DNA from 2 places in the Paenibacillus sp. FSL k6-2145 genome. Region 1 is predicted to be linked to the other one. Evidence: riboswitches for the same ligand, from Rfam matches in the RefSeq annotation. Region 1 holds a riboswitch; the other holds the start of a gene.

Region 1 (6,069 bases):
ATCATTGCCTGAAGGATTGGACGACATTTTACTCCCTCCTGCAACTTACGCCGTATTCACTTCCAGAAAAGGACCGATGGCAGAGGTTGTTGGCGAAGCTTGGGGAGCCGTGTGGGCATGGGAGAAGCAAAGTGATCGTACGTTCACCGGGGATTTTGAGTTGTATGATGAACGCAGCCTGAATCCCGAAAGTGTACAAGTGGATATATACATCGCTGTTCACCAAAGTAGATAAAACCAACACGATACCACCTCAGACCGGATCAAAGTTTCCTCGCATCCTTCTTCATATCACGCAAGCTGCCGAGTACACTCGGCAGTTTTTTTTGTTATATCCGGAACTACATTACCACCTAAACAACCCGACCATGGTACCAAGTTAGTTAGCATGCTTTGCATCATTTAACCAGACAATATGCCTCATATGCGGGTACCATTGACTTCCTTAAAATTGGGACTATTCACATAACAACCGATTCGATCCTCCCATATCAAACCTTTCATATCAGGTCCTTTACTCCTGAATTTCCCTAAAAACGTTTACATCTCCTTAAAACCGGGTAAAATCACTACAATCCAATTGGAATTACGTCTTAAAATCTTCTATTTCGTCTAACAAGTCACATGTACCTATATGCGAACCTGGCATGGTAACCAGTCGAAATACATAATTCACAAAAAAACGCATCAAAGGAGGAACCAAGATGATCCGCATGCCTATTCAGCAAATGATCCCGTACCATCACCAATATCCGCGCAACACGGCGACCACTGCTCCTAAAAAGGAGAATGAGAACACTCAAGGTCTATCCTTTCATGAAATTTTACAGCAAAAAATGGCGAAGAAAAATGCTTCTCCTTCTCTTAGATAAAATGAAAGCCGGACGATTGCCTGTCCGATTATGAACCGTCTTTCCGCTACTTGGCGGAAGGGCGGTTATTGGCGTTGAGCCATAAATGACTGTACAGTTCTTAGGCATGTTTCCTATAATGATTTAAATATCTAAGAGATCCATGACATATACGAACTGTAAAAGGGGACTTAGCACATGATCACCATTGGTTGTTTTCACGCTCATTATTCCAACATCGCCTTAATTGAAGAGACGCTTGCTCCTTATGAAGTTGAATTGGTCCATTACGTCGATCCAGGTCTGGATCGTCTTAAACATGACGCTGACTTTTCCGATGTCGTCATTCGCGAGAAGGTAGCCCAGACGCTCCAATGGATCGCTGAGTGTCATGCCGATGCCATTCTGGTCACGTGTACCCTGTTTGCGACAGTACTGGAGCAGGAAGCCACACAGGTCCCTGTGCCTGTGATCGGCATAGATGATCCGTTATTGCAGGAGATGCGGCGAATACCGGGAGATTACATAATAGCATTCACCAACCCGGCAACCATTGAAGGAACGATGGCACGGGTGAATCAGGCATTACAGCAAGAGGATGAGAATGGGCAACTACACGTTGCCAAGACATCTCAGACGGAAGCGGTGTGCATCCCGGGGACATTTGAGTTGATTATGCGTGGAGATCAGCAAGGGTATCTCGAAGCGGTACGTGAAGGATTACAGCAGATTGCTGAGCAGTATCCGGGTAAAACGGTAGTGGCAGCCCAACTATCTATGGCTCCCGCTGCTGCACAGGTTACAGTAGATCGAAGTATTCCGATCCATAGCCCGCTGGCATTGCTTGCGGCGTATTTGGAGAATAATTTGGGTGTGGCTCGATAGTAGTAGCGGGTTTGGAGTGAAATATTACAATCGCTAAAATCATGTGAAAACTACTATATTGCTTCCTTTTGCAAAATAAAAATGCTCTCGAACAAGAGCATTTCAAATGGTATAATCACTTTGTACAGCCAATTTGTGGTGGGAAATAGGCTTGCCTCCAGTGGGAGGTGATCCTATGAACTTCTCTTTTAACGACGTAATCGTGTTCGCGATGTTAATTATTGCGCTCCTGACATACATCGATCGTAAAAAGAAGTGACCCGCCACAGGTTGACGGCCTGACGGGTCACTTCATCTGAACTTGCTGCACTCGGAGGAATACCCACCGCAAATGCTGTGCAGGAGTAGCCATTGGCCTGGCTACTCTTATTGGTGTTTACTTACATTCATTTTATTAAACATCTGCTAGACAATCAACCATAATGCTGATAAAAAGTATCAGGAAGCTGATCAGTAAGATGAAGCAGACGACATAATAGCAGTATTCTCACCTACAAACGATGTCAGACTGCCCAGCTTGCGCTGTACCGGCGCTTAGGAACGTGTCCGATATTCCTCGGCCTTTTCCTGCATGCCCGCTGCTACAGCCTCATTCTCGGACAATCCTTTATCCGCGGCAAAGGCACGAATGTCCTGCGTGATGCGCATGCTACAGAACTTCGGTCCGCACATGGAGCAGAAATGAGCTTCTTTGGCCCCTTCTGCTGGCAGCGTCTCATCATGGTAGGACAGCGCACGTTCAGGGTCCAGTGACAGGTTAAACTGGTCACGCCAGCGGAATTCGAAGCGCGCCTTGGACAATGCATCATCCCGGCGTTGAGCACGTGGATGGCCTTTTGCCAGATCGGCGGCGTGGGCTGCAATCTTGTAGGCGATGACCCCTTCCCGCACATCATCCTTGTTGGGCAGGCCCAAATGTTCTTTTGGTGTAACATAACAGAGCATGGACGTGCCGAACCAGCCAATCATGGCCGCACCAATGGCGGATGTGATGTGGTCGTATCCCGGAGCAATGTCGGTCGTCAGCGGCCCCAGCGTATAGAACGGTGCCTCTTTACATATCTCCATCTGCAAGTCCACATTCTCTTTGATCTTATGCATCGGCACGTGACCCGGCCCTTCGATCATCACCTGCACATCATGCTTCCATGCGATCTGCGTCAGTTCCCCGAGCGTAGCCAGTTCCGCCATCTGAGCTTCGTCATTGGCATCGTAGATACTGCCTGGACGAAGTCCATCTCCCAACGAAAACGCCACATCATACCTTTTCATAATCTCGCAGATTTCTTCAAAATGGGTGTACAAAAAATTCTCCTGATGATGCGCAAGGCACCATGCTGCCATAATGGACCCACCGCGAGACACAATGCCTGTCATCCGCTTGGCGGTCATGGGGATATAACGCAGCAGTACACCTGCGTGGATCGTAAAGTAGTCCACTCCCTGCTCTGCCTGCTCAATGAGCGTATCACGGTACAACTCCCAGGTCAGAGCTTCCGCTTCGCCATTCACCTTCTCCAGCGCTTGATACAGCGGCACCGTACCAATCGGCACAGGTGAATTACGGATGATCCATTCCCGGGTGGTATGAATGTTTTTGCCTGTGGACAGATCCATCACCGTATCCGATCCCCAACGTACCGCCCAGGTCATCTTCTCCACCTCTTCCTCGATGGAGGAAGATACGGCAGAGTTACCTATGTTGGCATTGATCTTCACGTGAAAATGACGACCGATTAACATCGGTTCACTCTCCGGGTGATTGATGTTGGATGGCAGAATCGCACGTCCACTCGCCAGCTCCTGCCTTACAAATTCCGGTTCTACGCCCTCACGAATGGCGGCAAACTCCATCTCTGCCGTAATGACTCCCTGCCTCGCATAATGCATCTGAGTCACACAGCGTCCTGTCTGTGCTCGCAGCGGTTTGCCACGCAATCCAGGGTACTCTTCGGCTCCAGCTCTCTTCCCTCCGGGCTTTAGTCCGTTATCCTCCGGTTTAACCGTACGACCCTGATAAGCTTCAACATCGCCACGCTCTGTGATCCAGCGGGTACGCAGGGCTGGTAGACCTGCACGGATATCGGCATGAAATCCGGGATCGGTCATCGGCCCGCTCGTATCGTAGACACGTAGCGGTTCGTTATGCTCCACCCCTTGGGGAGTATTCGTGTCATGAAGGGCTATCTCACGCTCAGGTACAGCAATGTCCGGCCGTGAGCCCTGAATGTAGACTTTGCGGCTGCCCGGAAAGGGCTGAATCCGTCCGGCCGCTCCTGTTTCTTTTTCCACCTGCTGACCGTTATGTTCCTGCTCCATCGCTTGTTGTCCCGTTTGATTTCCTGTACTCATGTTCGCTTGTCTCCTCCTCAGTGTTCGTCGCTTGTTTGGTTGGTATCGTCATTAGCTTACTTACGTACCTGTCCCAAATCATGCGCAATGCAGAGAAGAAAGAGCGATCCTACGCCAGACCAGGGGAGACACTTTTCATGTACAGTTAACAACAGACGGAGGCTGCCACAGATCATGAATCTATGGTGACTTCTCTCTCATCATACAAGCCCACTTTCGCAGGTTATTGAAAAAAGAAGTCAATGGAGTACGCGCTATATCGCCCGTTCACTGTATATAAAAAAGCCGGTCCCCGAAGGAACCGACTTTTATGTCCATCACCAATAATGCACCTTCAATCAGCTCCTTAACGGAGACTACAAGGGTCACATCATGAGGTGGTTGAGGTCATATCGCCGATTACTTCCCTACGCTGGTATGATCCAGATCAGGTGCAAAGGGTCCGGAATCTCATGCGATTCCGTCTCAGTCCGGACAATTCGGACTCCCCCAGTAACGTTAGTAAGTTGCGGCTTACATAAGCCGCCGTTCATATTCAATGAAGCTGGCCCCGTAGGGCCGTCCATTACAGAGTAGCGCAACCGGAACATAAAAACAACCTTTATATTCCAAATGATCAAACTCCATTGGAGAAAAAAACTTACATAAACATCAGGATAACATGAGCCCCATCTGCGTAGCAGCATCCTTCAATACAGGTGCGTATTCATGCAATGTCTCCTGCGAGAGTCGACTGACAGGCCCTGAGACCGAGAGCGCAGCTGCAATATTGCCTCTGCGATCCATAATCGGTACAGATACCGCGGCAGCTCCCGGCTCACGTTCCTCATAACTCGTCGCATATCCGTTATCCCGGATATCTCCCATTTGCGCCAAATACACCGCGGGATCAATAAACACCGGCCATTCCGGGCCGTTCATCAGTTCTTCACGATCCTCGTCCGTGGCAAACGCCATCAAAACTTTGCTGGAAGCGCCCACAGACAGCGGGAGTCTAACACCAACGGGGGCGACTCGGCGAATCGCCTGATCACTTTGCACAGCCTGAATCCGTATCCGTTCACTCCCATCACGCAGGTACAGACTCACGGTCTCCCCCAATCGATCTCTCAGTCGCTCCATCGCAGGCAACAGCAGAATAGCAGGATCGTCACTGCGGGACATATGAGCTGACAGCTCCCAGATTCGGATGCCAAGTCGGTACTTCTCTGTTGCTGCATCACGGATCACGAACCCTCGATCCTCCAGCGTAGCCATCAAACGGTGCACTGTACTTTTGTGCAGGCCGATCTGGCTGGCAATTTCGGTGAGTCCTAGATCACTGCGTGTGGTAAAACATAATAATATATCCAGCGCCCGTTCCACAGCCCGGACGGTTAACTTGCGATCTTCCATGGCATAATGCCCTCCTCATGTTTCATCACATGAAACTTGGTTACATAAATTATATGAGAAACGGTCTCATCTGTAAACCAAAAAGAGCCAAAATCGAAATAGGCCAACCTGTAAATTTTTCCTTTTTATAAGACTTAATCCCCTGTAATTTACACACTAAGGTAATGTTACCCATATATCTTAAGAACTATATAACAATTGCGTAACAAATGCCCTCAATCAATTGACTTTGACTATACTGGAACATACGATAAAGATATATTACATTAAGATATCGCTCTGAAGCAGGCTCTGAAATCGACGCAATTCTCTTTTCATGTCGTTGTTATCTTCAACTGAACTTCAAAGGAGGGGCATTCATGTATCCAACATCCCAGAGCGAAGCCCCGCTGCAAACAAAAGTGTCCGATCTGCCCTCTTCCCTATCACCGAGGCTGATTCGGTTCAAACATATTATCGTAGCGTTGCTGCTCTCCGTTGTATTTTTTCTACTGTTTTGTTTTATTGCACTGCATGGTTACATCGCATGGGTATTATCCAATCCAACGGTAGCGCCGGTCTTCTCCAATCCGATGCAGGCCAAGAA
Region 2 (6,069 bases), 230 kb from region 1:
GATACGTAGAGGATTCTTTATTCCAGACTCGTGGGGCAATGGAGACCCCGTACCATCCTTTCCACTTTGCAACAATAACAGCCTTATCCGTTAGCGCTTTCTCATAAGACCAGGTTGTAGAACTATCTGGAGCCAGATACAGCTTACTGCCTGATTGGAGCGTGAAGCTTTGGGGAGCCGTTTCCGTCATGCTTCTGCTCTCCTTCAGTGCATACCAACTTGGCAGCCAAAAGTCTCCATGCTCGGTTGACTTAAGCTGTACCCACTCGCCTCGAACCGAGGCCAACGTATACTTTTCGTTTTTTGTTGTATAGTATTCAATCCCCAGCTGGTCAGCAGCCACACTGCCGTCCCTTCTGTTTTTGAACAAAGGTATGTCATTCATGAGTGTAACGGTATCTCCTTGTTTGTAGGCCAACTGTGTTGATGAGGCTTGGGAACTTGCACCCAAGGCTTGTGGCGTTGTAGCCAAAGCTTGTCCTCCAAAGGCGACCATTTTGGAATCCAGCAGCATCCATCCCGTCAACAGCATAGCTGATAATCCAGTCATGGTAATCCATTTGTACCCCGTTCTCTGCCAGTCAGGACCCGTCTTCACTCTCGTTCATCCCCATCCATTAGAAGTTATTTCCATATAGACGCTGTAAACAGGAAAAAGTTACCGGTTACCTCAATATATTTCTCTCTATCTCCCCGTATTACCTTACATCCACCATCGTAGCATGATAAGGAAAGGTAATCCCGATGTAATAAGCCGCTGTTAAGGTGAGGATATAATAAAATACAAACCACAGATCAGCTCGCGAATAGCCAATCTGAATGTAATACGTGCGGCTCGCGCCATCTATGAACCCTTTCGCTTCCATCGCTACCGCCATTCGCTGTGCACGGCGAATGCTCTGTGCCAGCAGCGGAATAGCGTAACGCTTGAGTGTACCATACACGTTCCAGCGAGAGCCACGTTGCCGTGTTCCACGTATACGAATAGCGTAACGGAGCGTCTGGAATTCATCCAGCAAAATCGGGATCATGCGCATCGCGGCCAGAAAGCTATAGGCATATTTTGCAGGAAGCTTCCATTGCTGCATCAGGGAATAAAACAGCCGTACCGGCTTGGTCGTGAGACCAAAGAATAACCCAGCCGCTGCCATGCTCAGCGAGCGAAAACCCAAGTGTAGACCGCGATAAAAGCTCTCTTCGGTTATGTGAATCAGTCCCCATTTATACCATGTGGTCTCGCCCTTACCAAACATCATCATACCTGTAGACGTGGAGATAAACACCAGAATGAATGGTGATGCGTACAGTATCAATTTATACCACGGATGACCTGTCCAGCACAGTAATAACATCATCGCCACAGCAACATTGGCCATTACATTCAGATTGTGGATAAGGATAACGATAACAAACATCATCGTCAGAATGATCATCTTTAATCCCGGATTGACGTTATGAAGCCAGGTTTCACGGTGAGGAAACGACAATTGCATCAGTTAACCTCCCCTCATCTACCGTCCAGATTCGGGTGCAATATCTTTTTACAATTTCACGATCATGGGTAACCATAACAATAGCTGTTCCCTCTCTCCGCAATTGCTCCAGTTGTGCTAACATGGCAAAAGTATTGCGGGCATCCTGTCCAAAAGTAGGTTCATCCAACAGCAGTATTCGCTGCTCTCTCACCAGTGCAGAGGCAACGCTCAAGCGTCGTTTCTGCCCCATCGATAATTGGTAGGGATGACGCTCGGACAGGTCGATTAATCCAAATTGATTCAACATATGATCAGTCCTGACAAGTCTTTCTTCCGTTGTAAGCCTGCCCCCCAGCAATGAGAATTCCACTTCTTCCGCGACGGTGTTAGTCACAAATTGAAACTCCGGGTTCTGAAATACAAACGCGATTTGATCTGCAAGCTGCTCCGTTTTGCCAGAAGGCTGGCCTTCAACCTCATAATGACCTGTTGTTTTCAGGATATTCATCAGAGATAACAACAATGAACTCTTTCCAGCTCCATTAGCTCCGACAATACCAATCCAGTCTCCATGCCATACTTTGGCCTGCTCGACCTGAATGAAGGGTGTTTTCCCACGCCATCCGGTGAACTGCTTCAAGTCCAGTGCAGGCTGATAGGTGGGTGATACAGGTGATAAGGATGAGACGTGAGATATGGGGGATATACCCGGTGTAACGGATAAGCCAGACGATTGCTGTGCTTCCAAGTTTGAGATGCCGTGATCCACACACACTTGAAGTTCTCCAAAAGCACTTCCCTCTTCTTCCTTAGCTGCCAGCTCTTGCTCCTCCCATATGCCTGGATACCAGATTCCATAAGCCTTCAGCTTGCCTCGTTCATCCGTGAATACCTGCTGCGCTGGCCCATCCGCCACAATCTTTCCTTCAGGTGACAACACAATGATGCGGTCGACCATATCCACAATCTTGTTTATTTTGTGTTCAACAATGATGATTGTTTTGTCACTGGCGATCCGTTTAACGGTATCCCACACTTGGGAAGTGCCCTCATCATCCAGCAGTGCAGTGGGTTCATCCAAAAACAATACCTCCGGGTCCATGGCAAGCATCGAAGCAATCGCAAGACGCTGCTTCATCCCCTGAGACATGGACTGGATCAATACACGATTCTGTTCAAAGGATAACCCCACTTGTTTCAGATAATATTCAATCAGAGCCGGCATCTTTTCACGTGGAATATTTCGGTTTTCCAGAACAAATGCGATCTCTTCATCCGTAAAGGACATACAGAACTGGGTATCCGGATCTTGAAAGACCACTCCTGCTTTAGCGGGAACTTGGATATCATCACATTTCATCGGAATCTCAACCGAACGTGGTATCAGACCGCTCAGAATTTGCAATAACGTCGATTTACCGGAGCCACTCGGGCCAAGCAACAGCACTTTCTCTCCTTGACGCACAGAAAGAGACAAGCCTTGAAATACCAAGGCTTTCTCTCCCGGGAACTTGCATCTTAGATTTGTCACACTTACCGCTTGCGAATTTCCCTCTCCGCTCATCTAATCCAACGCCTCATAATCCTGTTTGGATACCGGTCTGAGGGAGCGTGTTACACCGGTCAGTTCCAATGCTTTTGCGAGATAATAAGCGAACACTCCGGCAATCAAGATGCTTCCAATGAAGCGGAATCCGATAAATAACGTATAATTCCAGGCCGAGAGTGAATCAATATACCCGTATTGATAATCCAGCAAAAGCGAAGCCGCTGCGGCTCCTATGGCTGCAAGACAGGTGACAAACAGATTGGTTTTTCGATACAAAAATGCTGCGAAGAATATCTCGGCTCCCAATCCTTGCAACAGACCGTATACAAGTGTGGACATGCCCCATTCACTGCCCAGAAAGGCACTTACCGTTGAAGCCGCAACTTCGGCAAGAATAGCCACGCCTGGTTTACGAATGATAACAAAAGCAGACGTGCCCGCCATAAACCACATGCCGTAGATCATCTGCTCCGCATGAACGCCAAATGGTTTCATCAAGTCATATGTAGGTCCCCATATCTTGTAAATCACCCCAAATACCACTGCGATCACGATGGTTACCAGAATATCCGTTAGTTTCAATCGCTTGTTGCCTGCTGTTGTTGCCATGTTCTCTACGTCCTTCCTCTGTTCCCTGTGAGGGTTGTAAAAGTGTGTGTTCAAAAAGACTGGTTTTCAGTACCAAGAAGATGGGATGAAGCTAGAAATGGAGTAGCGGAGCGTAGGGAAAACTACGCGAGCAACGGACATTTCGGCTGAATTCCATCTTCGATGCTGATGATGCCGTCAGGCATCCTTCGTAATCAAAAGCAGACTTTTTGAACAACCTCTAAAAATAAACGAAAAAGCCTTCCCGGTTCCGGGAAGGCCTTACGCGCAGTATACAATCCTCACAATAATGTATCAGATGGATGTCGAAAATACGGAATATCAACAATTCCCTCTTCGCGCTGGCAGATACACCACCACAGTTCAAAGAGATCTGTTGTTCATCCACGTTCATTCCCATAATTCACCCTTACATATCGCAAATCCATGTTCTCTACGCTGGCATTACCCAGATCAGATGTACGGTCAGCGGCACAAGGCCACTCTCTCAGCCCAACTTCATTGAGCTCCCGGTTCACTTTTTTCATTGCTTCTAATGTACATCAGATGGGTATTTGTGGCAATCCCTAGAAAAAGCTTTATTTGGGGTAACAGGGAAAAGGACATCGGATGGTTCACTTTCCATAATATGAAACATTTAGGTTATGCAGTCCGTCTTAAACATTAGAAGGGAGATTGATAGTGATGAAAGATTACAACTCTGTTTGGCAGCTTAAAACATGGAAAATGGTCCTTGCCGCTTCGATACTCACCGCAGGCACGGCACCTGCCTTACTCTCATCCACTGTGGCGGAAGCCGCAGCAACCAAGCCTAAACCGACAGCTTATATTAACAATGTTCAAGCTCAATATGATGTTGTCATACGGCAGGGTATTACGTACGTGGCATTGACGGAGCTTCAATTCCTCGGCAACTATACGTTTGGTTACAATAACAAAACAAAAGAGATCAGCATTAAGACAGGCAGCGATAAGTATGTCCTTACACCTAACAGCAAAACAATGAAGAAAAACGGTCAGAATGCGACATTATCCTCAGCGCCGATTCTGGTGAATGGTAAAGCGATGCTTCCGCTCCGTGCCATCGGTGAAGCTTTTGGTGCCAATGTGCAGTGGAACCAGAAGGCCAAGGAAGCCTACATTTACACTACCGATGCTACGATTGTAAAAGAATATAACAGTTCCGATCTGACTGTGGCGCGTGAAGCCGCACTGCATCTGCCCCGCTTTTCTGAACTGGGACAAGCACGTCTGGACATTCGCAACCCTTTGGGTCCAGTGGATTCATCCATTGAATACATTTTTGAACAAGACAAAAAAGATCGTTTCTTCGTTGTTGAGGATAACGATCTAATTAGTTATTATATCCTTAAAAATGGAAGTGCCTTGCTACAGTGGCAGGCCAACATCAGCAAAAGTGCCGGAACCATCGGTGACCTGTTCTTTATTAAAACCAAAGCCGTTGCTGAAGCAGGGACTCGTCCTTCCGTAGCAGGTCAAACACTCGTATCATTCAAGTACTCTCGCATGCTTGAAGAAACCTTTTACGAAATCATGAACAAATTGGGCTCTATTGATACCGGTTCTGTTGTCCCCGAGAAAGGCAAAGTCATCGTTGGAGTTCCGGGAGAGAAATAATTTGAGCATCCTCTATAAAACATCACTCAGCAAAACTATACTATGACATCTGCATTACAGAGAGCGCCCTCTAAGTCATTGTGGCAATGACCTTGGGACGCTCTTTTTGGCGTTATATTTTATTACAAGCAAAGCTTAAACTTTTACCAACTCCAGCGATTCAATCTCCTGTCTAATATTGCGTGTTCCCAGACTGGCTCGTTTTCCCTGAAGCAAACCCCTTGAACAACGTTGGTACTTTGGAATAACGGGTATTCGTAATTTTGCCTTGTGATGTACTGCTGTCTGTACGCATAATCGAATCTTTCACATTGGAAATGTTAGAGTTATCCAGCGTCATGTTAACTGCGAAGGAAGTCCCACCATTTTGGCGAACCAGTTTGCCAATATCATCTGCACGGAAATTTTTGATGTTAATTGTTCCAGCTGCATTCATCTGGAACACTTTATCATAAGCCTTATACGCTGCCCCACCGGTTATGTTAACCGTTCCGGCAGACTTCAATGTCAGTGCATCCTCGCCCACGTCCTGCCAGACTACATTCGATATATTACAGTTGCCATAACAGTGAACACCATCAGCAGCTGGTGATCCAATGTTTACGTTTTTGAGCGTGGCCCCTGCCTCCAGACGGAAGACTGGTTTCTGACCCTCAGCTTGAGATCCGTCGCCCAGTGTGGAAGGATTGGCTACAAATGTTTTACCTTGGCCGTCATAGGTCGTGCCCTTTGGAACCACAATGGTTGAATTTACAACGGTAGGTGCAGCCGCAGCCGGAACGGCACCAAATATAGAAG

Evidence for each region. A riboswitch is a leader RNA that binds a small molecule or an ion and turns the genes downstream of it on or off. The one in region 1 is predicted to bind thiamine pyrophosphate.
Region 2: linked by a shared signal. The riboswitch ahead of NZ043_RS13760 (ECF transporter S component) and the one ahead of thiC (phosphomethylpyrimidine synthase ThiC) in region 1 are both predicted to bind thiamine pyrophosphate.

The regions. Positions count from the first base shown of each region.
Region 1 covers NZ_CP150267.1:2,861,501-2,867,569, reverse strand. The annotation lists gene NZ043_RS12805 (zinc ribbon domain-containing protein) at 1-235, shown strand, start outside; gene NZ043_RS12800 (hypothetical protein) at 705-872, shown strand; gene NZ043_RS12795 (hypothetical protein) at 1,050-1,736, shown strand; gene thiC (phosphomethylpyrimidine synthase ThiC) at 2,271-4,055, opposite strand; TPP riboswitch at 4,476-4,589, opposite strand; gene NZ043_RS12785 (IclR family transcriptional regulator) at 4,740-5,483, opposite strand; gene NZ043_RS12780 (alpha/beta fold hydrolase) at 5,843-6,069, shown strand, end outside.
Region 2 covers NZ_CP150267.1:3,093,931-3,099,999, reverse strand. The annotation lists gene NZ043_RS13775 (PQQ-binding-like beta-propeller repeat protein) at 1-598, opposite strand, end outside; gene NZ043_RS13770 (energy-coupling factor transporter transmembrane component T) at 699-1,493, opposite strand; gene NZ043_RS13765 (ABC transporter ATP-binding protein) at 1,468-3,039, opposite strand; gene NZ043_RS13760 (ECF transporter S component) at 3,040-3,633, opposite strand; TPP riboswitch at 4,048-4,156, opposite strand; gene NZ043_RS13755 (copper amine oxidase N-terminal domain-containing protein) at 4,318-5,271, shown strand; gene NZ043_RS13750 (pectate lyase) at 5,444-6,069, opposite strand, start outside.